2 regions of the Empedobacter sp. EJD.6dd genome follow, and region 2 is predicted to be linked to the other one. Evidence: riboswitches for the same ligand, from Rfam matches in the RefSeq annotation. Region 2 holds a riboswitch; the other holds the start of a gene.
What was found. Region 2 has a riboswitch for S-adenosylmethionine ahead of AC2I98_RS04650 (hypothetical protein). Riboswitches for the same ligand answer to the same signal wherever they lie in the genome.

Region 1: it holds a riboswitch for S-adenosylmethionine, as region 2 does, so the genes downstream of both, AC2I98_RS02255 (homoserine dehydrogenase) here and AC2I98_RS04650 (hypothetical protein) in region 2, are expected to answer to the same signal.

What each region holds. Positions count from the first base shown of each region.
Region 1 covers NZ_CM170667.1:488,773-494,777, forward strand. Annotated here, with positions in the region: gene metH (methionine synthase) at 1-2,280, opposite strand, end outside; gene AC2I98_RS02250 (homocysteine S-methyltransferase family protein) at 2,268-3,266, opposite strand; SAM riboswitch class I at 3,310-3,408, opposite strand; SAM riboswitch class I at 3,853-3,951, shown strand; gene AC2I98_RS02255 (homoserine dehydrogenase) at 4,078-5,259, shown strand; gene AC2I98_RS02260 (thioredoxin fold domain-containing protein) at 5,306-5,743, opposite strand; gene AC2I98_RS02265 (TonB-dependent receptor plug domain-containing protein) at 5,740-6,005, opposite strand, start outside.
Region 2 covers NZ_CM170667.1:996,790-1,002,794, reverse strand. Annotated here, with positions in the region: gene AC2I98_RS04680 (putative DNA modification/repair radical SAM protein) at 1-856, opposite strand, end outside; gene AC2I98_RS04675 (hypothetical protein) at 932-1,360, opposite strand; gene AC2I98_RS04670 (hypothetical protein) at 1,457-2,272, opposite strand; gene AC2I98_RS04665 (DoxX family protein) at 2,397-2,810, shown strand; gene def (peptide deformylase) at 2,807-3,505, shown strand; gene AC2I98_RS04655 (alpha/beta fold hydrolase) at 3,583-4,368, shown strand; gene AC2I98_RS04650 (hypothetical protein) at 4,611-4,856, opposite strand; SAM-I-IV-variant riboswitch at 4,899-4,998, opposite strand; gene AC2I98_RS04645 (ABC-F family ATP-binding cassette domain-containing protein) at 5,067-6,005, opposite strand, start outside.

The DNA of each region.
Region 1 (6,005 bases), 510 kb from region 2:
TGCTAAACGATCGGCAATTGCCTTAACCATAATAGAATTGTAATCGTCTAAATTCTTTTCGTAAGCTTTTGCAACTTCTTCAATCTCTTGACCAGCAGTTACGGCAAATGCACCAATATAATCTTGAATTGCAGAATCTTTTGAAGCGATAAAATCAGCAATCGAAATATTTGGTTGATTTTTAGATTTTTTTGCTTGTTGACGAAGTGTATAAAATTCTTCAATTTTATTATTATTCTCGTCAAACAATTCTATGGTATCATCGTTTATTGTGTTTGCTTTAAATAAGCCAAAAACAGCTTTTGGTTTCGCTAAATTCTCGTTGATTATTTTATATAACATTGCTAAAGCATCAACATATAATTCTTTTGCATTTGTTCCGACAATTTCATCTTCTAAAATCGCAGGGAATTTTCCGTGTAAATCCCAAGTTTTGAAAAATGGCGTCCAATCGATAAAATCTTTTAAATCAGCTGCATTCACTTGATGTGTAAAAACACCCAATTGATTTGGTTTGAAAGGTTTGTTTTCTTCGAAATTAAGTTGCAATTTATTAGCGCGAGCATCTTCAATTGTTAGGTATTCTTTTGCTACAGCTCTGTTTAAGAATCCTTCACGAATTTTTGTGTAATCTGTAATTGTTTCTGTAAACAGATCAGCTTGTTGTGAACCAATTAGTTTTTGACAAATAGTTACCGAACGTGAAGCGTCTAAGACATGAATTGCTTTATCATATTCTGGCGCAATCTTAACCGCAGTATGTGCTTTAGACGTTGTAGCGCCTCCAATCATTAAAGGAATGTCAAGATTAAGACGTTTCATTTCTTTAGCAACGTGTACCATTTCATCTAAAGAAGGTGTAATTAACCCAGAAAGTCCAATGACATCTACATTGTTTTTTTTGGCTTCTTCTAAAATTGTTTCGGATGAAACCATAACACCTAAATCAATTATTTCGAAACCATTACAACTCAAAACAACCGAAACGATATTTTTGCCAATATCATGAACGTCACCTTTTACAGTTGCCATCAATATTTTTGAAGGTTCTTTATCTGTTTTATTTTTTAGCTTTTCTTCTTCTAGATAAGGTGTTAAATAAGCTACGGCTTTTTTCATTACTCGTGCAGATTTTACAACTTGTGGCAAGAACATTTTTCCACTTCCAAATAAATCTCCAACGACATTCATTCCGTCCATCAAAGGTCCTTCGATTACTCGTAATGGCGATTGAATTTTATCTAAAGCTTCGGCAGTATCTTCATCTATAAATTCAGTAATTCCTTTAACCAAGGCAATTTCTATACGTTTTTCTAAAGGTAATTCGCGCCAAGCATCATCTTTTTTCTTTTCTTTGGTAATTCCTTTTAGATTTTCTGCAAAATCAATTAGTCGCTCTGTTGCATCGTCACGTCTATCTAATAAAACATCTTCAACGTGCTCTAATAAATCTTTTGGAATATCATCGTAAATCTCAATCATTTCTGGATTGACGATTCCCATGTCCATTCCGTGTTTGATTGCATGATATAAAAACGCTGTATGCATCGCTTCTCGAACTGCATTATTCCCACGGAACGAAAACGAAACATTCGAAACTCCACCCGAAACTAAAGCATGAGGAAGATTTTCTTTTATCCATTTTGTCGCTTCGAAGAAGTCGATTGCATTGCGTCGATGCTCATCCATTCCTGTTGCAACAGGGAAGATGTTAACGTCGAAAATTATATCTCTTGGATTAAATTTTACTTGATTAACCAAAATGTCATACGAGCGTTTTACGATTTCTATACGACGTTCGTAATTATCAGCTTGACCTTTTTCATCAAATGCCATAACAACAGTTGCAGCACCATAACGTTTGATTTTTTTAGCATGTTCGATAAATAATTCTTCTCCTTCTTTTAAAGAAATAGAGTTGACAATTGCTTTACCTTGAACATTTTTAAGACCAGCTTCGATGATTTCCCATTTCGAAGAGTCAATCATGATTGGTACTTTCGAAATATCAGGTTCAGAAGCAATTAATCGTAAATATTTTACCATAGAAGCAACGCCGTCAAGCATTCCTTCGTCCATGTTGATGTCGATAATTTGTGCACCACCATCTACTTGATCGCGGGCAACTTGCAAAGCTTCCTCAAATTTTTCTTCTTTGATTAATCGCAAGAATTTTTTAGAACCTGTAACATTTGTACGTTCACCAACGTTTACAAAGTTTGAATTTTCGCGTACAATTAATGGTTCTAATCCAGAAAGTTGAATTTTTACGCCTGACATGCTACATTAATTTTTCGTGGTTCATATTCTTTTGCTAAATCTGCCATCAATTTTATGTGATCTGGTGTTGTTCCGCAACAACCTCCTAAGATGTTAACTAATTTTTTATCTAAGAAAGGACGAATAAAATCGCGCATCATTTCTGGTGTTTCATCGTAACCACCAAAAGCATTTGGTAAACCAGCATTCGGATAGGCACTAACATAAAATGGCGCTTTTTCTGCCATTACTTCTAAATATGGAATCAAATCTGTTGCACCTAAAGCACAATTTAATCCTACTGAAACTAAATCGATATGCTCTAAAGAAATCAAGAAAGCTTCGGTAGTTTGACCTGAAAGTGTACGTCCAGATTTATCTGTAATTGTACCAGAAGCCATCAAAGGAACATTAATTCCTGTATCTATAATAGCATCTTGAATTCCAAAAAATGCTGCTTTTGCATTCAATGTGTCAAATATAGTTTCGACCAATAGAATATCTGCTCCAGCTTCTAACATTGTTTTCGCTTGACGATAATATACATTTGCTAATGTGTCAAAATCGACGTCACGATAACTTGGGTCATTAACTTGAGGAGAAATGGAAGCTGTCTTATTTGTTGGTCCTAATGAACCTACAACAAAACGAGGTTTTTCTGGTGTTGAAAATTCTTCACAAGCTTCTTTCGCTAAGCGAACAGCTTCTATATTTAATTCATCAACTAAATCAACCATATCATAATCAATCATCGAAATAATATTCGCATTGAATGTATTGGTTTCAATCAAATCTGCACCTGCAGCTAAATATTCGCGATGTATATCTTTTATGATTTGTGGTTGTGTTAAAACCAATAAGTCATTATTTCCTTTTAAAGAAGTGTGAAAATCTTTGAATCGTTCTCCGCGATAATCTTCCTCCTGTAAATTGTGCTTTTGAATCATTGTCCCCATTGCACCATCTAAAATCACAATACGCTCTTTTAGTATATCGTTTAATGTCATTTTCTATATTTTAAAAACCTTATGGGAAGAATTGTGAGGTAATTCCTTATCTTTCTCAATTAGAGTAGGATGTAGCACCCAACTTTACTTTGGGTTGCCAAGATATCTACGGGCCTAATCCCTCCATCTTTCTTCATAAGGTATCTGCAAAATTATTTAAAGTATTGAGAATAAAAAAATCAACAATGAAAAAAAAGAAGATTGAATTTGCTTAATAGAAATAATTTTTGTTTGAAATTATTTAAATTCCAAAATAGGTCTTTTTTGAATATTTGTTATGAAAATAATTCTTTAAATATAGATTTTTTTAGAAAAAATATTTTAATCAGTACTTTAAATTATCTGTTTTTAGAATTTTATTAATGAAAATGACTTTTAATGAAAAAAAGTTAAGATTTGTTTTTTCTTTTAAATCGATTTTATAGAAAAATATTTTCACATATCATATTTCATAGAAATAAATTCTAAAAACAAATATGAAAATTCATTGTTTTAGAAAATAGTAAAGAGTTGAAATAAAATTTATTTGGAAATATAGAATTCTTTCCCATAAATTTGCTGTCAGAAATAGTTCATTAAATATTACATTTTATCAAGAAAAGTGGAGGGAAATGGCCCAAAGAAACTTTAGCAACCTGATTAAATAATCAAGGTGCTAATTCCATCCTGTAAGGGAAGATAAATAAAGACGAAAAACCAATCATTCAATAATATTCTTTATTAAAATGGTTCAATTGTTTTTATTTACAATTGAACCATTTTTTTTTCTTCACTTTTTTCTGATAAAATCAATAAACAAAGAAATACATAAATGAAAAAAATAAATATCGGATTATTCGGATTTGGCGTTGTAGGAGAGGGGATTTATAAAGTTTTAGAAGAAAAACCACAATTAAATGCCGCTATTAAGAAAATTGTTATAAAAGATGCTACAAAACAAAGAAATGCACCAGCAAAATTATTTTCAACAAATGCTGATGATATTTTAAATGATGACGAAATAAATGTAGTCGTAGAATTAATTTCTGATTCAGATGCTGCACATGATATTATCAAAAAAGCATTTAACAAAGGAAAACATGTAGTAAGTGCTAATAAAAAATTGATTGCCGAGCATCACAAAGAATTACTTGATTTACAGGATAAAAATAATGTTTCGTTCTTATACGAGGCGTCTGTTTGTGGCTCTGTTCCGATTATAAGAAATTTAGAAGAATATTTTGATAATGATTTATTGAATTATGTTTCTGGTATTGTAAATGGTACGACAAATTACATTTTGACAAAAATGGCAAATGAAAATGAATCGTATCAAGATGCATTGAAAGCTGCGCAAGAAAGTGGTTTTGCAGAAGCTGATCCTACTGCTGATGTTGAAGGATTTGATGCAACAAGTAAATTAGCGATCATTACGTTGCATGCTTTTGGTAAAAAGATTGAAGTAGGGAATGTTATCCGAAAAGGAATTACATCTTTACAGGTAGAAGATTTTAAATACGCGAAAGAAAAAAACTATACGATAAAATTGATTGCTAATTCAAAAATCAATCATCAAACTGGAGAAATAACATCTACAATTTTACCAACTTTTGTTGATTTGAAAAAAACAATTGCGCTTGTAAACAATGAATATAATGGTGTTTTGATTGGAAGTTCGCTTTCCGATGAACAATTTTTATATGGAAAAGGAGCAGGACGTTTTCCTACATCTTCGGCTGTTTTGAGTGATATTTCAGCTTTGAAATATGATTATAAATATTCGATTCGTAAATATGAAAATCAAGAAGAAGGAGTTTTTAATCAAACAGGGAAAAAACGAATTTATATTGGATTTGAAAATCAAAACGATGATGTTTCTGAATTTTTTGATGAAATAGAAGAACGTTATCAAAGTAAAAATTACAATCATATTGTTGGTGTGATTGATATAGAAAAGCTCAAACAAAAAGAGATTATTGAAAACTCAACACTTTCGATTATAGCTTTTGAGTAAAATTTGTGATTATAAAGCCTCAAGAATTTTTTTTTTGAGGCTTTATTTATTTTATATCATCAAAATAAGTTTTCAATAAAATATGGATATTTTTAGCTTTTATTAAACCAGAATAAGTCATTTTTATTTCTAAATCTTTTGAGATTAATACCCAAAAAGGATAACTAATTTGTTCATTTTTATCAATAAATTCTTCTAAAAATGAATGAATTTTTCCGTTCGATTTATATTCTTTCTTTAGAAAAATAATAGGCTCTTTTGCTTCTGCATTTAATTCAATAAAATAAATTTTATTATTTAAAATCTGAAGTAATTCAACATCTTTTTCTATTTGTTTCTTTTGTATCATACAGTAACTACACCAATTTGTAGAAAAAAAGAGTAGAATTGGTTTAGGGTTCTCATCAAAAATTGTATTAAATTTTTCTAATACAATTTGAGCATGAAGATTTGATGTAATTAATAGTAAAATTAAATATTTCATGACTTTAAATTAAACCGAATACCTATAAAACCTCGAGTTCCTTGCATAGGTGTATAACTATAATCATTTGGCTCAAAAATTACATCATTTCTCCCTTTTGGTGGTGTAACACCATTTCCAGGTTCTCCAAACGGATCCCACCAACGCGCGATGACATCGCCTTTTGGTAAAACATTAAAAATATTTTTGATTCCACCATAGATTTCAATATTGTTTTTAAATGATTTACTTAATTGAATATTTGCAATAAAAGTTGGTTTAG
Region 2 (6,005 bases):
TTTGATACAATCTATTTTCTCTTAACAAAGGTGGTTGTGAACCTATAGAAGGTAACATTTTATCATTATGATTAATTGGAATAAACCCTGAATAATATACACGTTTCAACTTAAAATCATTGTAATATTGATTTGCTGTATACATAATTTCCATGTCATTTTCGGGCGTTGCACCAATCACCATTTGTGTAGATTGTCCTGCAGGAACAAAAGTAGGAGTAGACTTTATTAATTTTCTCTCGGAATTAAATTCAGTCATTTGTTGTTGAATAAAACCTAATGGTTTTTTTACATCTTCGTGCGATTTTTCTGGGGCAACTAATTTTAATCCTTGTTCAGTTGGCATCTCCATATTAATCGACATACGATCAGCATATAAACCTGCTTCTCTTAATAATTCTGGACTTGCTCCAGGAATAGTTTTAAGATGAATATAGCCATTGAAATTCTCTTCTAAACGTAACTTTTTCGCAATCAAAAGCAAACGTTCCATTGTAAAATCAGCATTTTTAAAGATTCCAGAACTCAAGAATAATCCTTCTATGTAATTTCGTCGATAAAAATTAATGGTCAAATCAACTACTTCTTGTACCGTAAATGCGGCACGTTTTACATCGTTGCTTTTTCTGGAAACACAAAAAGCACAATCGTAAATACAATGATTGGTTAAAAGAATTTTTAGTAATGAAACACAGCGACCATCTTCTGTAAATGAATGGCAAATTCCAGATTGCGATGCATTTCCTAGCCCGTTATTTGTGTTTTTTCGTTTACTTCCACTCGAAGAACAAGAAACATCATACTTTGCTGCATCAGCTAAAATGCTTAGTTTTTCGTTAATTCTATCAAAATTCATCTATCATTGCTTTTTACAAAGCAAAAAAAATAAACTGCCATAAGATGACGTTTAAAATAAATTAACAGAAATTTATCAATCGTATTCCAAATTGATCAATAGTTCAGTTTTAAGACGGCTAATAAAATTACAATCTAGTTCTGCTAAAAGAATATCAATCAATTGAGATAAAAAATCGCGTTGTATAAAATTAAAAATAAATGTATTTTCCTTTGTTAAAAAATAAAAATCATAACGACTAAAATAACCTGAAATAGACTTAATTTCTAATGTAGATAATTCTTCTGCTGGAAAGTATTCACTTAATTTAGTACGATAATCATGAATTTTTTTGATTGAATTAGTAGAAGAATCTACATATTCGAGATTCAATTCTTCAATTTCATCTGTACAAAACTGAAGGGCAAATTCATTTTTTGGATAATCGTTTATGTACAAATTGAAACGATTATCTTTTTGATATAATTGAAAAAGTCGGTTAAATTCTTGTACATTTTTTATCATAATCGATTTAGATAAATGATTGATTTGACTAAATTTAATAACATTTAGTTAAATAATCAAATAAAAAAGAGCCAAATTATATGGCTCTTCTATAGATTAGTAACGAATTGTTCTTGTTGTATTTGAAATTGGTTGGTCAAAATTTTTCACATATTGTGTTCTTTTGATCCAATTTTTATGATCATCGTATTGATATTTAATCGTTGAGATATTCTTCACTTTTCCAGTTTCATCAAGTGTAGTTTCTTCTATAATATTATTATTAGCATCAAATTTTCTTAGATATTTATTGACTTGTTTATTGTCTTTTCCTATATAAATTTCCTCGACTGGATTACCGTTTGTATCATTTTTATAATTTAAAGTATATGATCCTTGGTTGTATTTTACTTGTGTTTTAACTAAAAAACCATTTTGAAATTGATAATTTTTTTCAATAAAAACATCTGCATCTTCCAGTAAATTTGTTTCTCTTTCGTATGTAATTTGTTGATTTTGATTTAATTTATATTCCGTTTTTAAAACATTTACATCATTTTCACTTTTAGTTACGATATAACCTTCTGAATTATATTCATAATCGAAATTAAAGATTAAACTCTCATCATTACTCTTCAATTCACGAGAAATTAATTTGTTTGATTCGTTATAATTAAATGATTCTGAAAAAGTTTTATTTCCAGCTTCATCAAAATATTCTCTTTTTATCGGATTTCCATCTTTATTATAAGTTGATTTAGTATAATATTCTAAATCATAACCTTCAATTTGCATCACTCGAATACGCGCTTTTTGCATCGATTCTTCTATATAATTTGGGTGTCCAAGAATATCATTTTGATCTAATTCTGATTTTTGTGCAAATGCTAAACCAGAAATAAATAAGGTAATTAAAGCAATGTTTTTTAACATATGTTGTGTTTTTTAATTCGTTTATTGAAATATTAATCAAAATTAATTGAAAAATATTGATTTCTTAACTTATTTAAATGTCAACGTAAAAACAAGAACTTATATTTGACAAAATTTTAAAAAAATGAGCACAAAATTTAAACTATTAGGAAGTCAACCTGCATTTGTAGATCTGTCATTGTTATTAATTCGTTTAGCTGCTGGTGGATTCATGTTTACACATGGTTTTGGGAAATTGCAAAAATTAGTGAATGGAAATTTCGAATTTGGAGATCCAATTGGAGTTGGTCCAGAAATTTCATTAGGGTTAACAGTTTTTGCTGAGATTTTGTGTGCATTTTTAGTTTTAGTTGGAATTTTTACTCGTTTAGCAACTATTCCTTTAATTATTACCATGTTTGTAGCCGTTTTTATTGTACATGCTGGAGATGATTTTGGTAAAAAAGAATTAGGATTATTCTATTTAATTAATTATTTCGTTCTATTTTTATCAGGTGCAGGAAAATATTCTCTGGATCGATTAATCTTAAAAAAATGATAAAAAGAATAACATTCGGAGTATTGATTTGTTCAACCGCATTGTTTGCTCAATCTAAAAATATGAATAACAAAACCTATAAACCTTTATCTAAAGCTGAAATAAGTTTAGTAAAAGAAAAAAAATCGTACGACACATTTCGTGTTTTATTGACTACTTCGGAGGCTGACCTTAAAATTTTGAAAGCACAATCTATTGATATAGATCCAAAAGATCCTAATATAAAATTATTGGCAGATCGTATGTATGCGACCGTACAAGATGAAGCAAGTAAAGGAGTTGGGATTGCTGCTCCGCAAATTGGTATCAATAGAAATGCTGTTTGGGTACAGCGTTTTGATAAAGAAGGTGAGCCTTTTGAGTTTATCATAAATCCTAGAATTTCGTGGTATTCAGACATTGTTCGTCACGGAAGAGAAGGTTGCTTGTCTATTCCAGATATTTTTGGAAAAGTGTATAGAAGTTTAGTTCTTCGATTAGAGTATTATGATTTAAATGGAAATTTTCATGATGAAACTGTTGAAGGATTTACAGCTGTTATTTTTCAGCATGAATATGATCATTTGATCGGAACATTATTTACAGATCGAATAAAAGAACAAGAAAAATTAAATTATGTGAAAGCAGAAGTTATGAATGATGTTTTTTATTTAAAGAAAACATCAATTGACTTTGACGATGATGATGAAGATTAAATATATCTTAAAATTATCAAAAGTATTATGCTTGGCATAGTTTTTAGTCTATTTTTGTACATCTAATTATCTATAAATTGTTAGCACATACAACATACATTCATCCAACAAGTACAGAATGGGTAACTTTTGTTCATGGAGCCGGTGGAAGTTCTACAATTTGGTTCAAACAAATTCGTGAATTTCGTAAACATTTTAATATTCTTTTATTGGATTTAAGAGGGCATGGACGATCTAAAAATAATTTGAAATCACTTTTCGAAAAACGTTATACATTCAAATCTGTTGCAAAAGATGTGATTGAAGTTTTAGATCATTTAAAAATCAAGCAAACTCATTTTGTTGGTATGTCTTTGGGTACTATTGTTATTCGACAATTAGCAGAAGATTATTCAGATAGATTTAGATCTATGGTAATGGGTGGTGCAATTATGAAAATCAATTTTCAATGTCAATTTTTGATAAATGTTGGAAATACGTTTAAGCATATGTTGCCCTATCTTATTCTATACAGAATATTTGCTTTTGCCATAATGCCAAGAAATACACATAAAGAATCGAGAATATTATTCATTAATGAAGCAAAAAAATTGTATCAAAAAGAATTTTTGAAATGGTTCAAACTAACTGCAGATGTCAATCCATTATTAAAATGGTTTAGAAAAGTTGAGTTAAATATTCCAACACTTTATGTAATGGGAGCAGAAGACCATATGTTTTTGCCTTCTATACAAGAATTAATAAAGAATCATAAAAATAATTCGGAATTAATTGTGATAGATGATTGCGGACATGTTGTCAATGTTGATCAACCACAAGTTTTTAATGATAAAGTAATAGCTTATATCAATACAATAAATTAACAAAAAGCTTCAGATGTTCTGAAGCTTTTTTGTTGTACAGAGTTTATTCATAAAAATCTAGAGTTTTTATTCAACAAAGAATTATTCTCTACATTGTGATTTAACTTATACAATATTCTATTATTTTACTACTTTATGGATCTGTAACTAATTATATTTACGTTAAAATCCTTATACAAATTAGGGCGTCTTCTTGAAAAATGTAGTTCTGGTGTATTCTTTTGGATTAGTCATTTAGAAATTTATTCTAAATATTCTAATTTATTTTTATTTAACCTTACATGGTGTTGTAACGAAAAGGTATTTCCTCTTATTAAAATTGTGCAATCAAAATTTCGTGATTGCAATTCGCAGAACAATGTTTTTACGTAACATCTTCTTGCAGAATTCCACGAGCTGTTACCAACTGTTTGATTAAAGCGTTCGATTAATTCATTGTCCGTTAATTCACGGAATAATACGACAAATTCATTTTTTAGATTTTCCATTGTTTCAATTTTTAATGATAAAAACAACAGGATAGAGTGGAGAATAACCTTTTATTTTGGCGTTTGCCCTCATTCTATACCACCGTAGCGCGGTTTTGGCTCGGTTGGTGTTCTGATTTTTCAGAAACTCCTGATGATTGATAGAGTAAATATAGAAATAATTTTTTAAAACAAAAAAAGGAACTCAAAAAAAGTTCCTTTTCAATATTTTTATTCGCTTAATTCTAACCAACGAAATTCTTTTTCTTCTAATTCGTCTACAATTTTTTGTAGTTCATCTCCAATAGTTGCGATTTTGTCATAACCTAAATTTGGGTCGGAAAGTAAATTTGTTAATTCTTCTTTTTTAGCTTCAAGAATTGGTAAAGATTGATTTATTTCGTCTAATTCTCGTTGCTCTTTGAACGATAATTTTCTTGGTTTTGCTTCCTTTATTTTTTCTTTAGATTCTACTTTTTCTTGAACTACAATTTCCTTTTCAATCTTTTTATCGTCAGCTTCTGGTTTATTTTTATCCTCGATATGATATTCTGTGTACGTTCCCATATAACGAGAAACTTTACCTTCTCCCTCAAATATCATCAATTCATCTACCACTTTATCCATAAAATAACGATCGTGAGAAACAACTAATAAACAACCTTGATATTCTTCTAAGAAACTTTCTAAAACTGTTAAAGTAGGCAAGTCCAAATCGTTTGTAGGCTCATCAAGAATCAAAAAGTTTGGATTTTTATATAAAATGGCTAATAATTGAAGTCGTTTTTTCTCACCACCACTTAATTTAGAAATAAAAGTATGTTGCTGTTCTGGTGTAAACAAAAACATTTCTAAGAACTGCTCTGCACGCATTTCTTTTCCACTTGCAAGAGGAAAAAAATCTGCTATATCTTTTACAAATTCTATAACACGTTCATCTTCTTTAAACTCGATTCCATCTTGTTTAAAATGTCCAATATTTAATGTATCTCCACGTTCAATAACTCCACTATCAGCAGGTTCAATTCCTTCAAGCATTTTTAAGAAAGTTGTTTTACCTACGCCATTTTTTCCTACTAAACCAATCTTTCCTCCGCGTGCAAAAATGTAAGAGAAATCGTCTAAAATTTTCTTTTGTCCAAATGCTTTCGATACATGCTCCATCTCGAT